One region of the Citrobacter sp. MNAZ 1397 genome, then DNA from elsewhere that is predicted to be linked to it. Evidence: predicted binding sites of a transcription regulator. Region 1 holds the regulator's gene; each other region holds the start of a gene.
What was found. Region 1 encodes Fur, which represses iron uptake genes when iron is present. Its sites were predicted from a motif close to ATAATAATGAGAACNACTATCAA; they were not measured.

Region 1 (3,173 bases):
CGCATTTTCCAATAGCCACAAAGTGTATGACGAAGACTGGGCCGGCGATCGTAGCGGCGCAAGTCTCTATACAGCCGCAGCGAAATTTAAATATGGTCCTGTATGGGCGAGGGCAGGGTATATCCAGCCAACCGGGCAAACTCTGCTGGCATCAAACTGGAGCTTTATGCCGGGTACCTATCAGGGGGCGGAAGCCGGCGCAAAACTGGATTACGATGATAACGGCGCGCTGAGCTTCTCGTATATGTGGGCCAATGAATACAAAGCGCCGTGGTATAACGAAACGGATCATTTCTACCAGAACGATGGCGTGAGTAAAATCGACTACGTCCACTCTCTGGGCGCATCGTACGATTTTAAAAACAACCTTCTCCTTGAAGCCGCATTTGGTCAGGCACAAGGTTACGTTGATCAATACTTTGCCAAAGCCAGCTATAAGTTTGACGTCATAGGGAACCCGCTTTCCACCAGTTATCAGTTCTATGGTTCGCGCGACAAGGCCGATAACAACACCATCAATGATATTTACGACGGCACCGCGTGGTTACAGGCGCTCACCTTTGGTTATACGGTCGGTCCGGTGGATTTACGCCTTGAGGGAACCTGGGTCAAAGCCGATGGTCGCCAGGGCTATTTCAATTCACGTATGACGCCACGGTATGGCTCTTCCAATGGTCGCCTGGATATCTGGTGGGACAACCGTTCTGACTTTAACGCCCATAACGAGAAATCCGTCTTTGTCGGCGCCATGTATGACCTGAAAGGCTGGAATCTGCCTGGTTGGGCGGTTGGCGCATCGTACGTCTATGGCTGGGATGCCAAACCGTCTACTGTCTCCTCTGGCGACAAATACTACGATGCGGGCAACGCCATTAAAGAGTCAGCGTATAGCCTCGACCTGCTTTACACCGTGCAGGAAGGGATGGCAAAAGGCACGTTATTCAAGTTGCACTTCACCCAATATGATAACCATTCCAATATTCCGAGCTGGGGTGGTGGATATAACAACATCTTCCAGGACGAACGTGACGTGAAGTTTATCGTCATTGCGCCGCTGAATATTTTCTAATACCAGGGAGTGCCATGATGATGAAACCAATATTACTTGCCCTGCTAACGTTGGGACTTGCCGCCTGTGTGCAACAGCCGCAGGCGCCAAAGGAAGATGCGCGATTAAAAGAGGCTTACAGCGCCTGTATTAATACGGCAGAAGGTTCACCGGAGAAAACGGCGGCGTGCAGAAGCGTACTGGATGTTCTGCGCAAAGAGAAAGCACACCAGCAATTTGCGGAGGAAGAGAGTGTGCGCACGCTGGATTATCAGCAATGCCTTGAAGCGACGCATACCGGAAACGGGCAGGCGGTGAAAACCCGTTGTGACCAGATCTGGCAGGAGATTCATCACCATAACGCGGTAAATTAACCGTATCAAAGGCTCGCTTCGGCGGGCTTTTTTATGCGGTAAAGTCAGAAATAAAAAAGCCAACCCGGAGGTTGGCTTTTTTACGAAGCTGATGATTATTTCTCAGCGGCTTCGTGCGCGTTTTCGTCAGTACGGCAGTCGCCTTCGGCGCAATGGCCATAGAGGTACAGACTGTGGTTAGTCAGACGAATACCGTGTCTGGACGCGATCTCACGCTGACGCGCTTCAATAGAGTCATCACTGAACTCAATCACTTTGCCGCAATCCAGGCAAATTAAGTGATCGTGGTGATGCTGCTGGGTCAGTTCAAAGACGGACTTACCGCCTTCAAAGTTATGGCGGGTCACGATCCCGGCATCATCGAACTGGTTAAGCACACGGTACACCGTCGCCAGCCCAATCTCTTCGCCCATGTCGATCAGGCGCTTATATAAATCTTCCGCACTGACATGATGGTTCTCCGGCTCCTGAAGCACTTCCAGGATTTTTAACCGAGGAAGCGTGACTTTCAGGCCGGCCTTCTTTAATGCGGTATTGTTGTCAGTCATGCGGAATCTGTCCTGTTGCTAAACGATTCACTTCCCGTTGGGAAGCTACAAGGAATGCACCTGGGATAATGCGTCTCATTATAGAACTGCCATGCCTGAATGAAAACTGCAAGTCCTCAAGTAAAGTAAGCTTATAAAACGTGGTAGCGTCAACAAAGTCCTTTGTGTTACCCGTTTTAATCAGGGGTCATTGTACAGCGCTGGAGAAAAAAGTTAAAAAATTGTAGCAATTATTTCCATCGCTTTTATCTATTAATCAGGCGCAACCAGCAGGTTGCGCCAAACAACATCAGGCATTGATGATGTCATTCAGATGAAGTTCTTCGGAAATCTGTTTCACCCATTTATCGACACGGCCAGCGGTCAGTTCAGGCTGACGGTCTTCATCAATAGCAAGGCCAACGAAGTGGTTGTCGTCTGCCAGACCTTTGGACGCTTCAAAATGGTAACCTTCGGTCGGCCAGTGGCCTACGATGGTTGCGCCGCGCGGTTCAATGATGTCGCGGATAGTGCCCAACGCATCACAGAAATACTCTGCATAGTCTTCCTGATCGCCACAGCCAAACAGGGCAACCAGTTTGCCGTTAAAATCGATATCTTCCAGCGTCGGGAAAAAGTCATCCCAGTCACACTGTGCTTCACCATAATACCAGGTCGGGATGCCAAGCAGCAGGATGTCGTAACCTTCAAGATCCTCTTTGCTGCTTTTAGCAATGTCATGCACATCGGCAACATCTTTACCAAGTTGAGCCTGGATCATCTTTGCGATGTTTTCGGTATTACCGGTATCGCTGCCGAAAAAAATGCCTGTGATTGCCATGAGTAAAATAACCTCTTGAAACTTAATGATATGGTGGTGGCGATTGGCCCACGGATAAGGGCAATCATAGCAGATCAGAGAAGCACGCGGAAACTGCAATCACGCAAGACTGCACTCTGTGCAACATGAAAGTGAATTTTTGCGATAATTCAGAGGATTTCCTGGCTGTTCAGCGCGTTAAGCTGAGCCAGTAACATCTCTTCAATCAGTTCGCTGCGGCTCATTTCCCGCGCATCCGCCAGCGCGTTTAATGCGTCGACAGCCTCGGCGTTGAGTTTTAATTCGACGCGTTTAAGCCCACGAACCTTATCGCGTTTAAGCTGATTGCGCTTATTCACGCGCAATTGCTCGTCGCGAGAGAGCGGATTGGTTTTAGGACGTCC
Region 2 (3,173 bases), 630 kb from region 1:
TGCCGCCCAAGGGTTTTCGTCAGCGCGTTGGTGATGCCCCAGGTATCGGTATCGTAGTTGGAATTAACGGTTTCCATCGACAGCGTGGTGCTGTCCGGCATGTATGTCCAGTCGTGAGCTTCGGTATGCTGGTAGTACACTTTGGTGGACATGCTGTCCAGCCACGCATTCACCGGCGTCCAGTCATCTTTCAGGCTGACGCCCCAGCGACGCGTCTGGCTGGTCTGGTTGGCATTGCCGATAATGGAACTGCCCGCGCTGTTCCACGCATCGTAATGGGTGTGGTTGGTTTTGTGGTAGTAATCGAACGTGCCGGTAAATTTATGTGTCTCATTCGGCTGCCAGATACCGGAAGCCAGCATCGCATCTGAGTGCCAGTTTGCCGGGTAGGCGTCAATAGTGCCGCTGTTATTACGGGTCTGCTGACCATCGCGGCGGCTGTAAACAAAGATACCGCGCAGGGTTTCATCGCCGCCCGCCGCCGTCAGGCCATTGTGCCAGCTACGGTCCGCTGAATCATAATCAGACTGGTAACCGAAGTAAGTCTGCTTACCCGGGTGCAGGTAAGTGTCTGCCGACTTCGGCTGGAACGAGACGTTGCCGCCGATAGAGGTATTGGCGGTTTCGGTGGAGGTGGCGCCAGACTGAATATCAATCCCACCGTACATATACGGGTCGATATAATCGCGGCCAATACCAAAGGTGTTCAGGCCCGCGCGGCTGACATAGCTACGCCCGGTGGCATCGGGTTGCGCAATGCCGTCAACGTCGATACCGACACGGTTACTTTCCAGCCCGCGAATGTTGTATCCGGTATAACCGCCACGGTCGAAGCCGCTTTTGCCATTGCCGGACCCTCCGCTTGCGCCGGTGGCGCTAATAAGCGGTTCATAGCGCATGACTGAGCCAAAATCGTTGGCGCCTTTGTTTTGCAGATCCTCGGCGCTCACCCTATGGCTGCTGCCCGCTTTCAGTATCGGTACAGGGGCGGTAACAACCATCTCCTCGGCATTGTCCTGCCGGGTATCGTCCGGGGTGGTCTGTTTGACGTGAGTATCAGCCGCCATAACCGTGGTCTGATACAGTGCTGCGAGCAGTGAAGTCACCAGGGCGCTCTTACGAAACGGTGCCCGGGAAAGTTGCGATGTACCCATAATTTTGCAAGCCTTAGAATTTATTAGTATCAGGCCCACCGTGCTTCCAGTCTTTTTATTGAGCGGGTGATGTCAGCACAGGACACACAGCTTCGCTCTTTTTCTTGATCGGAATCATAATGATAACTATTATCAGTTGCAACAACTTCGCAATTTCTTCACGCTTTGCGCATTCTTTTGTCTACACTAAGCCAACGTTTACACTTGCTGGTTAACACGATTATGCAAACCAAACCCGCCATCACCTTACAGTACTGCTCCCAGTGCAACTGGATGCTTCGCGCCAGCTGGATGGCGCAGGAACTCCTTCACAGCTTTAGTACCGACTTAGGTTCCGTTACCCTGGCGCCAGGTACGGGCGGTATTTTTGTCATTGATATTGACGGTAAGGTTATCTGGGACCGTAAAGTGGATGGCGGTTTTCCGGATGCGGCTGAGCTGAAACGCCGCGTGCGGGATTACTGCTTCCCGGATAAAGATCTTGGGCATGTGGAAAAGAAAAACAATTAGCTCTCAGGGAATGTGCGAGCCATCAATATTGGATGCTCGCGCATCAATAAATATCAGAGACAAACAGCACCGTGGTACCTTAATCCCTTTTTTCACCACCGTGCTTATATTTTCTCAAAAGACGGCTGCAAATAATCCTCCACGCAGTAAATATATATTTACCCCGCTCAATCCAACCCATTGATTAAAAAGAGATCACTTTATTTAAGTGATCTGCTTCATATTATTTATTTTCCCCCATTAAGCCTTTTCTGCTGCCCGATATGATGCGAAAAATATCAACAATGGAGATAACAATGAATAAAGATGAATCAATCAAGGATATCGGCTTATTTACCGATGCGGATACAGAATGCATGAAATCATTTTCCCATCTTGCAGAAATGATCGCAGGACTGATAGGCCCACACTGCGAAGTGGTGCTGCATTCATTTGAAGATCACAATGCCTCGGTGAATAAAATTATTAATGGCCACCACACCGGCAGAACAGTCGGCTCGCCTATTACTGATATGGGACTTAAGACCCTGCAATTGTTCAACAAAACGGGCATCAATAATACGCTGAGCTATTTTACGCGAAATAAGAAAGGCGAATTGTTTAAATCAGCGACATCGGTGTTATTTGGCGAAGAAGGGAAAGCGATTGGGCTATTTTGCGTCAATATCAATCTCTCGGTTCCCTTTCACCAGATGCTCGAAACCCTGATCCCGGACAGTGAGGCCCCCATGCCTTTTACCGAACATTTCGCTGCCAGCCCGCATGAGGTTGTAATGGAAGCGGCAGATAAGGTCATTGCCAGCGTACAAAAAGACGTCATGATAACCCGCAAATTCAAAAACAAAGAGGTGGTTAATCAGCTGTATAATAACGGGATTTTCGAACTAAAAGACGCGGTTAAAATTGTCGCTGCCCGTCTTGGTATCACCCGCTATGCCATCTACAAGTATCTGCGTGAACGTAAGTCCCACCAGGCATAATGCCTGTCGTTGCGCGGCCATCATGGCTGCGCCCTGCTCCTTTTTCGCTTCAGTGCCGATATCTGTCACAGTGTACTTTGTGAACGGAAAACAAAATCCTCCACGCACCACGACCACTATAACCTACTGAAAAACAGTCCTTTAACATTGCAACACAACCAGACCGTAAACCAAAATTTACGACAACAAGTGATCTTTATGAAATGAATGAACGCTAAAACGGGATTTATTTCTCAATTTCACTCCGCTGGTTCACATTTCAAAACAGCGGCAAACAAGCGTCGTTCATTGAATGTTCCAGAATAAATGGGATGATTGCCTTCCTGTTTATTTCGGCATGCCTCCCAGCCAATGCAATCACTTGAAAATAGAGTGTATTTTATTTTTATTGTGAACTTTATCACCCGTTTTACATTACTTAAGGAAATGCTCAAATCGAATTTAACCTCTGTTATTCACTTTGCCATGACTTTATCGCATGATGCGTTTGCCAAATGATTCCCGGGAAAGTGAAACACCATAAGACGCC
Region 3 (3,173 bases), 350 kb from region 1:
AAATTTCGGATCGTCGGCTTTCTTCTCGTAATCGTCTTCGCGGGCATCAATGCTGCCATCCAGATCGGAGAACAGTTCAGCAATCGGTTCGATACGTTCATAGTGCTGACGGGTCGGTGCATACAGCGTTTTCGCTTTCGCAATGTCCCCCGCTTTCACTGCGTCGGTGAATGCTTTTGTGTTTTTCACCAAATCCGCCGTTTCCGCCGTCACATAGGCTTTGTAGTCGGTGATGGCAGTGCCAAGGCTTAGCAGCGCTTCGCTTTTTGCCGCATCCGCCGTTGCCTGGCCTTTGACTATCAGTTTGCCTTTCGGATTGGTCAGCAGGCCGCAGGTCATGTCATATTCACCCGGCTGCAGGTTAGCGGTCAGCTTCTGGCTAAAGCCCGGCGCGATATTTTCGCGCTCTTCAACCACCAGCACGCCTTTCAGGATTTCCCATTCCAGCGCCTTCTGGCTCTGGTTGACGATCAGGAACTGTGTTTTCCCCGCATTGACCGTCAAACTCATCGGCTCACACTGCTTGTCCGTGACGGTCACTTTGACCTGAGGAACATCCGCTGCATGGGCAGCAAACGCACAAGAAAGCAGCGTTGCGATCCCTGCCTGTAACGCACTACGACGAAAATGAATTGCCATGACCCTTCCCTTCTTAAAAGTATGTTGTAACTAAAACTCACCCGGTACCGCTATTTATTGTGCAGCTCTGGAAGGCTGCGAACCTGAGCGCGTTGGCATCACGTACAGCACCAGCGCAGGAATTAAGTAGAGGATCCAGACACCCACTTCACTGACGCTCGGTGTTTCCTGATAGCCAAAAATGCCTTCCAGCAGCGTGCCCGTCAGGGAGTGCGTGGTCAGCACGTTACTCAGATCAAACGCCACATCCTGGAAGTGGTTCCACAGTCCAGCCTCGTGAAAGGCGCGAATCGCCCCCGCCGCCAGCCCCGCAGCAACCAGCAAAATAAACAGGCTGGTCCATTTAAAGAATGCGCCAAGGTTGAGGCGAATACCGCCCCAGTAGAGAAGGAAACCCAGTACCACCGCCGTCACCAGCCCGAGAACCGCGCCCACCGGCGGCCAAATCCCCACATCTTGCTGGAATGCCGCCAGCAGAAAGAAGACCGATTCTAGCCCTTCGCGCGCCACGGCGAAGAAGACCATCATGATCAGCGCCCAGCCGTGGTTGTTACGGCTTGCGAGAGCGTTATCCACTGCCTGCTCCAGTTGCACTTTGACGTTACGGGAGACTTTGCGCATCCAGAAGACCATCCACGTCAGGATCACCACGGCTATCACCGCGACAATACCTTCAAATAATTCCTGCTCTTTCTGCGGGAATTCACCGGTGGTTTCGTTAATGATGATGCCGAGCGCCAGACATAGCGCTGCGGCGAGGAATACGCCTATCCACATCACGCCAATCCAGCGTCCGCGCTGGGTGCGCTTGAGATAACTGGCAATCAAACTTACGATCAGTGCCGCTTCGAGACCTTCACGTAACATAATGAGAAATGGAACAAACATCCGGACGCCTCTGCTGTCATCAATGGTCAATTGCTGAAAAGAAAAGTAAATTTCTTTGATAGTGATTATCATTACGGCAAAAGGAAACTCAAGCGAAAAATGATCGGAATAATGAATGGATGTAACCAGACCGCAGGTGAGCAAGGATAGCCACGCAGGTTATGCAGAATCAGCGGTTGCATGGCAAAAAGTTAGCTTACAAATCATTAACTTTTTGTTTACTGAGTATACGGGCTGTGGCTAAATGAGCGCCCCAATTACCTGCACATTTTCCATTATGATCAACTTTCTACATTTTCTGCTGGCGCTGGTCGTCATACTGGCTCTGGCATGGCTTACCAGCTTCGACCGCCGCAACGTTCGCATACGTTTTATTCTGCAACTGGTGATTATTGAGCTGGCGCTGGCATGGTTCTTTTTGCATGCGCAAAGCGGGCTGACCCTGATTAAATATGTCTCTGGCTTTTTTGAAACACTGCTTAAATTCGCAGGCGAAGGGTCCGGATTTGTTTTTGGCGGTATGAGTGAAAAAGGGCTGGCGTTTATTTTCCTTGGCGTCCTGTGCCCTATCATCTTTATTTCCGCATTGATCGGTATTTTGCAACACTGGCGTATTCTGCCGATTTTTATTCGTCTTATCGGCACGCTGCTGTCAAAACTCAACGGCATGGGCAAGCTGGAGTCGTTTAATGCGGTCAGCTCGCTGATCCTTGGCCAGTCGGAAAACTTCATTGCATATAAAGGGATTCTGGCCGACCTCTCCTCACGTCGCCTGTTCACCATGGCAGCAACGGCGATGTCGACGGTATCGCTGTCGATCGTCGGCGCCTACATGACGATGCTGGATGCCAAATATGTGGTGGCGGCGTTAATCCTGAATATGTTCAGCACCTTTATTATCCTGTCGATCATTAATCCAGCGCGCCCGGAAGCCGAGCCGGAAATTAAACTAGAAAAGCTCCATGAATCGCAAAGTTTCTTTGAAATGCTGGGGGAATATATTCTGGCCGGTTTTAAAGTCGCGATGATTATTCTGGCGATGCTGATTGGTTTTATTGCCCTGATTAGCGCGGTCAATGCCCTGTTCTCTGCCCTGTTTGGCATCAGCTTCCAGCAAATTCTTGGCTATGTGTTCTACCCGCTGGCGTGGCTGGTCGGCATTCCGCTTTCGGATGCTCTGCATGCAGGTGGCATTATGGCGACCAAACTGGTGGCGAACGAGTTTGTCGCAATGATCGAACTGCAGAAAGTTGCCGCTGGAATGACGCCGCGTGGGCTTGGGATCCTCTCCGTCTTCCTGGTGTCGTTCGCCAACTTCGCGTCTATCGGTATCGTGGCGGGCGCCATTAAAGGGCTTAACGAGCAGCAAGGGAATGTTGTCTCCCGCTTCGGTTTGCGCCTGGTCTATGGCGCCACGCTGGTGAGTCTGCTTTCTGCCGCCTTTGCAGGCGTCGTATTGTAATAAGTCACGGCGGGCTTCTCACCCGCCGTTTCTTTCATCAGAACTGTACGCAAACCGGCTGATCGACTCGCATCACGGACTCCTGCGCAAAGCGCGATTTATAAATTCCCCGTAACGCTTCGATATTCTTTTCACTCTGAACATCTTTCCCATGGATCAACATCAGCGCTTTGCTCGGCTCGCG
Region 4 (3,173 bases), 1.5 Mb from region 1:
TGACAACGGCAAGAATGCCCAGGAACCAACGCATAATGACGGCCACTTTGGGTAGAGACACTGTTGATACATTTTACCATTATAGGACCTGTACAATGCATTCAATTCGCGTATGAAATACAGGCATAACAGTGTCTTGTTTTGTCTGTGCGGGTGATGGACATAGTGATGTATTTACTGCGAGTATTGATGAAATAACGGTGTCGTCTACCTGAACATAACTCTTATGCGGTGTGTGTGATGAAAATTTATCTGGTCCGGCATGGTGAAACCGTCTGGAATGTTGAAAACAGAATTCAGGGGCATCTGGACAGCCCGGTTACCGGGCAAGGCACCAGACAGATCACTGCACTGTGTCGGGATCTGATAGACAAATCTATTGGCCTTGTCGTTGCTTCGCCTTTGGGAAGATCGGTAACCGCTGCCGGGCAAATCGCGTCCTGGCTCGATAGCCCGCTTCAACTCGATCCTGCCTTTGTTGAACGTCATTTCGGCGATTTAGAAGGGAAACGTATTGACGAATTAACAGAAAAAGAGCGCACGCACGCTGCGATGGTTCTTTCCGGCACTCCGGGTATCAGACCGCAAAATGGAGAGACGCCAGAGGAGGCTACCCGAAGAGTCCTGACCGCACTGTCCGGTTTGTCGGTTTTCGAGGGCAATGTGTGCGTCGTTTCCCACGGGCACGTTATCCAGTCGGTTATCAGTACGCTGATAGATAATAATCCCGAAAATTTTGACCGATATGCGCATTTGAATGGCGCGTATTCTATTCTCGCTTGTACGGAAAAAGGACTCGCGGTAGAAAAATGGGGAATGTCGACCCATCTCTTTTCCCGACGGACGCCACCTGGGTTCGATTCGCTGTAGACCGAGTGTTACGTATCTTCTTGATATTCCGTTTTGTGATGAAGTTAACTTTTTGATATCAGGAAAAATTTTCGGAATTCCTCTTTTTGCTCCCTATCTCAAAAATAGGTATTACCTATACATCTTTTCCTGACGCAGGCGCGCCATACTCGCTGGCGAAAATAGCTATTATTTATCAAATCATTAAACAATCTTTCACTTCTCTGTAAAGCCTTCGCATAGAGTCTATGCTTATACCATGTGCTTAAAAAACGGGCAGGACACGAATAACCCTTCGGAATAGAGGTTGAAGTGATAATCATTATCACTAACATAGTGTTATGTCTTTCAGGATTTATGACGTGAGGTAGACCTATGGAATCGCAATCAGAGACGTTCGACCCGGCTGACTTTGCCTGGCGCGGGCTAACGATGACGCCTGCCGCTGCAGAACACATTCGCGCATTAACCCGTAAGCAACCCGACCTGTTGGGGGTCCGGCTGGGGATTAAACAAACCGGCTGTGCAGGTTTTGGCTATGTGCTGGATACCGTCACGCAACCGGATAAAGACGACCTGCTTTTTGAAAAAGATGGCGCAAGATTGTACGTGCCGCTCGGCGCGATGCCATTTATTGATGGCACCGAAGTGGACTATGTGCGCGAAGGATTAAACCAGTTATTCAAATTTCATAACCCGAAAGCCCAGAACGAATGTGGCTGTGGCGAAAGCTTTGGGGTATAGGCGGTACTATGTCTCGTAATACTGAAGCAACAGACGATGTCAAAACCTGGACCGGAAACCTCAACTATAAAGAGGGCTTTTTTACCCGGTTAACCACTGACGAACTGGCGAAGGGCATTAATGAAGATGTCGTGCGCGCGATTTCGGCCAAACGTAACGAGCCGGAATGGATGCTGGAATTTCGCCTGAGCGCGTTTCGCGCCTGGCTTGAGATGGAAGAGCCTCACTGGCTGAAAGCCCATTATGCGAAACTCGATTATCAGGACTATAGCTATTACTCCGCGCCATCCTGCGGAAGCTGTGATGATACTTTTGCCTCGCAACCGGGGGCGGTACAGCAAACTGGCGCGAATGCGTTTCTGACTGACGAAGTGGAAGCGGCATTCAATCAACTTGGCGTGCCGGTCCGTGAAGGGCGTGAAGTGGCGGTCGACGCCATTTTTGACTCCGTATCTGTGGCCACCACCTACCGGGAAAAACTTTCCGAACAGGGGATTATTTTTTGCTCGTTTGGCGAGGCCATTCACGACCATCCGGAACTGGTGAAAAAATACCTGGGTACCGTCGTGCCCTCCAACGACAACTTCTTTGCGGCGTTGAATGCGGCTGTCGCCTCTGACGGTACGTTTATCTACATCCCGAAAGGGGTGCGTTGCCCGATGGAGTTGTCGACCTATTTTCGCATCAATGCCGAAAAAACCGGGCAATTCGAACGTACCATTCTGATAGCGGATGAAGGCAGCTACGTTAGCTATATCGAAGGTTGCTCCGCGCCAGTACGCGACAGCTACCAGCTTCATGCTGCCGTGGTGGAAGTCATCATCCATAAAGATGCAGAAGTAAAATACTCTACCGTGCAGAACTGGTTCCCCGGGGATAACAACACTGGCGGGATCCTCAACTTCGTGACCAAGCGTGCGCTGTGCGAAGGCGAGAACAGTAAAATGTCCTGGACGCAGTCGGAGACGGGTTCAGCTATCACCTGGAAATACCCCAGTTGCATCCTGCGCGGCGATAACTCCATCGGTGAGTTCTTCTCCGTGGCACTGACCAGCGGGCATCAGCAGGCAGATACCGGCACCAAAATGATTCACATCGGCAAAAACACAAAATCGACCATTATCTCGAAAGGGATCTCGGCCGGGCACAGCCAGAACAGCTATCGCGGGCTGGTGAAAATCATGCCGAGCGCCACCAACGCGCGTAATTTCACCCAATGCGACTCCATGCTGATAGGCCCGGATTGTGGGGCGCATACCTTCCCCTATGTGGAGTGCCGCAATAACAGTGCGCAGCTGGAGCATGAAGCCACGACTTCACGCATTGGGGAGGATCAGTTGTTCTACTGCCTGCAACGCGGTATCAGCGAAGATGACGCCATTTCAATGATTGTTAATGGATTCTGTAAAGACGTGTTCTCCGAGTTGCCGCTGGAGTTTGCCGTTGAAGCACAAAAATTGCTGGCTATTAGTCTCGAACACAGCGTCGGTTAAGAATGAAGGAATAAACATGTTACGTATTAAAGACCTGCAGGTAAGCGTTGAAGATAAAGAGATTCTGCGTGGCCTGAGCCTGGATGT

Region 2: L2097_RS08900 (TonB-dependent receptor domain-containing protein) is a predicted target of Fur. The motif match lies at 1,268-1,290, and genes of this name have one in related genera.
Region 3: efeU (iron uptake transporter permease EfeU) is a predicted target of Fur. The motif match lies at 1,583-1,605, and genes of this name have one in related genera.
Region 4: sufA (Fe-S cluster assembly scaffold SufA) is a predicted target of Fur. The motif match lies at 1,162-1,184, and genes of this name have one in related genera.

What each region holds. Positions count from the first base shown of each region.
Region 1 covers NZ_JAKIVH010000001.1:2,558,860-2,562,032, reverse strand. The annotation lists gene chiP (chitoporin ChiP) at 1-1,069, shown strand, start outside; gene chiQ (ChiQ/YbfN family lipoprotein) at 1,087-1,422, shown strand; gene fur (ferric iron uptake transcriptional regulator) at 1,518-1,970, opposite strand; gene fldA (flavodoxin FldA) at 2,260-2,790, opposite strand; gene ybfE (LexA regulated protein) at 2,940-3,173, opposite strand, start outside.
Region 2 covers NZ_JAKIVH010000001.1:1,931,325-1,934,497, forward strand. The annotation lists gene L2097_RS08900 (TonB-dependent receptor domain-containing protein) at 1-1,154, opposite strand, end outside; gene L2097_RS08905 (Rdx family protein) at 1,377-1,664, shown strand; gene L2097_RS08910 (helix-turn-helix transcriptional regulator) at 1,961-2,644, shown strand.
Region 3 covers NZ_JAKIVH010000001.1:2,208,719-2,211,891, forward strand. The annotation lists gene efeO (iron uptake system protein EfeO) at 1-639, opposite strand, end outside; gene efeU (iron uptake transporter permease EfeU) at 694-1,527, opposite strand; gene L2097_RS10405 (NupC/NupG family nucleoside CNT transporter) at 1,805-2,989, shown strand; gene L2097_RS10410 (DUF3574 domain-containing protein) at 3,027-3,173, opposite strand, start outside.
Region 4 covers NZ_JAKIVH010000001.1:1,026,577-1,029,749, forward strand. The annotation lists gene L2097_RS04705 (histidine phosphatase family protein) at 241-870, shown strand; gene sufA (Fe-S cluster assembly scaffold SufA) at 1,225-1,593, shown strand; gene sufB (Fe-S cluster assembly protein SufB) at 1,602-3,086, shown strand; gene sufC (Fe-S cluster assembly ATPase SufC) at 3,103-3,173, shown strand, end outside.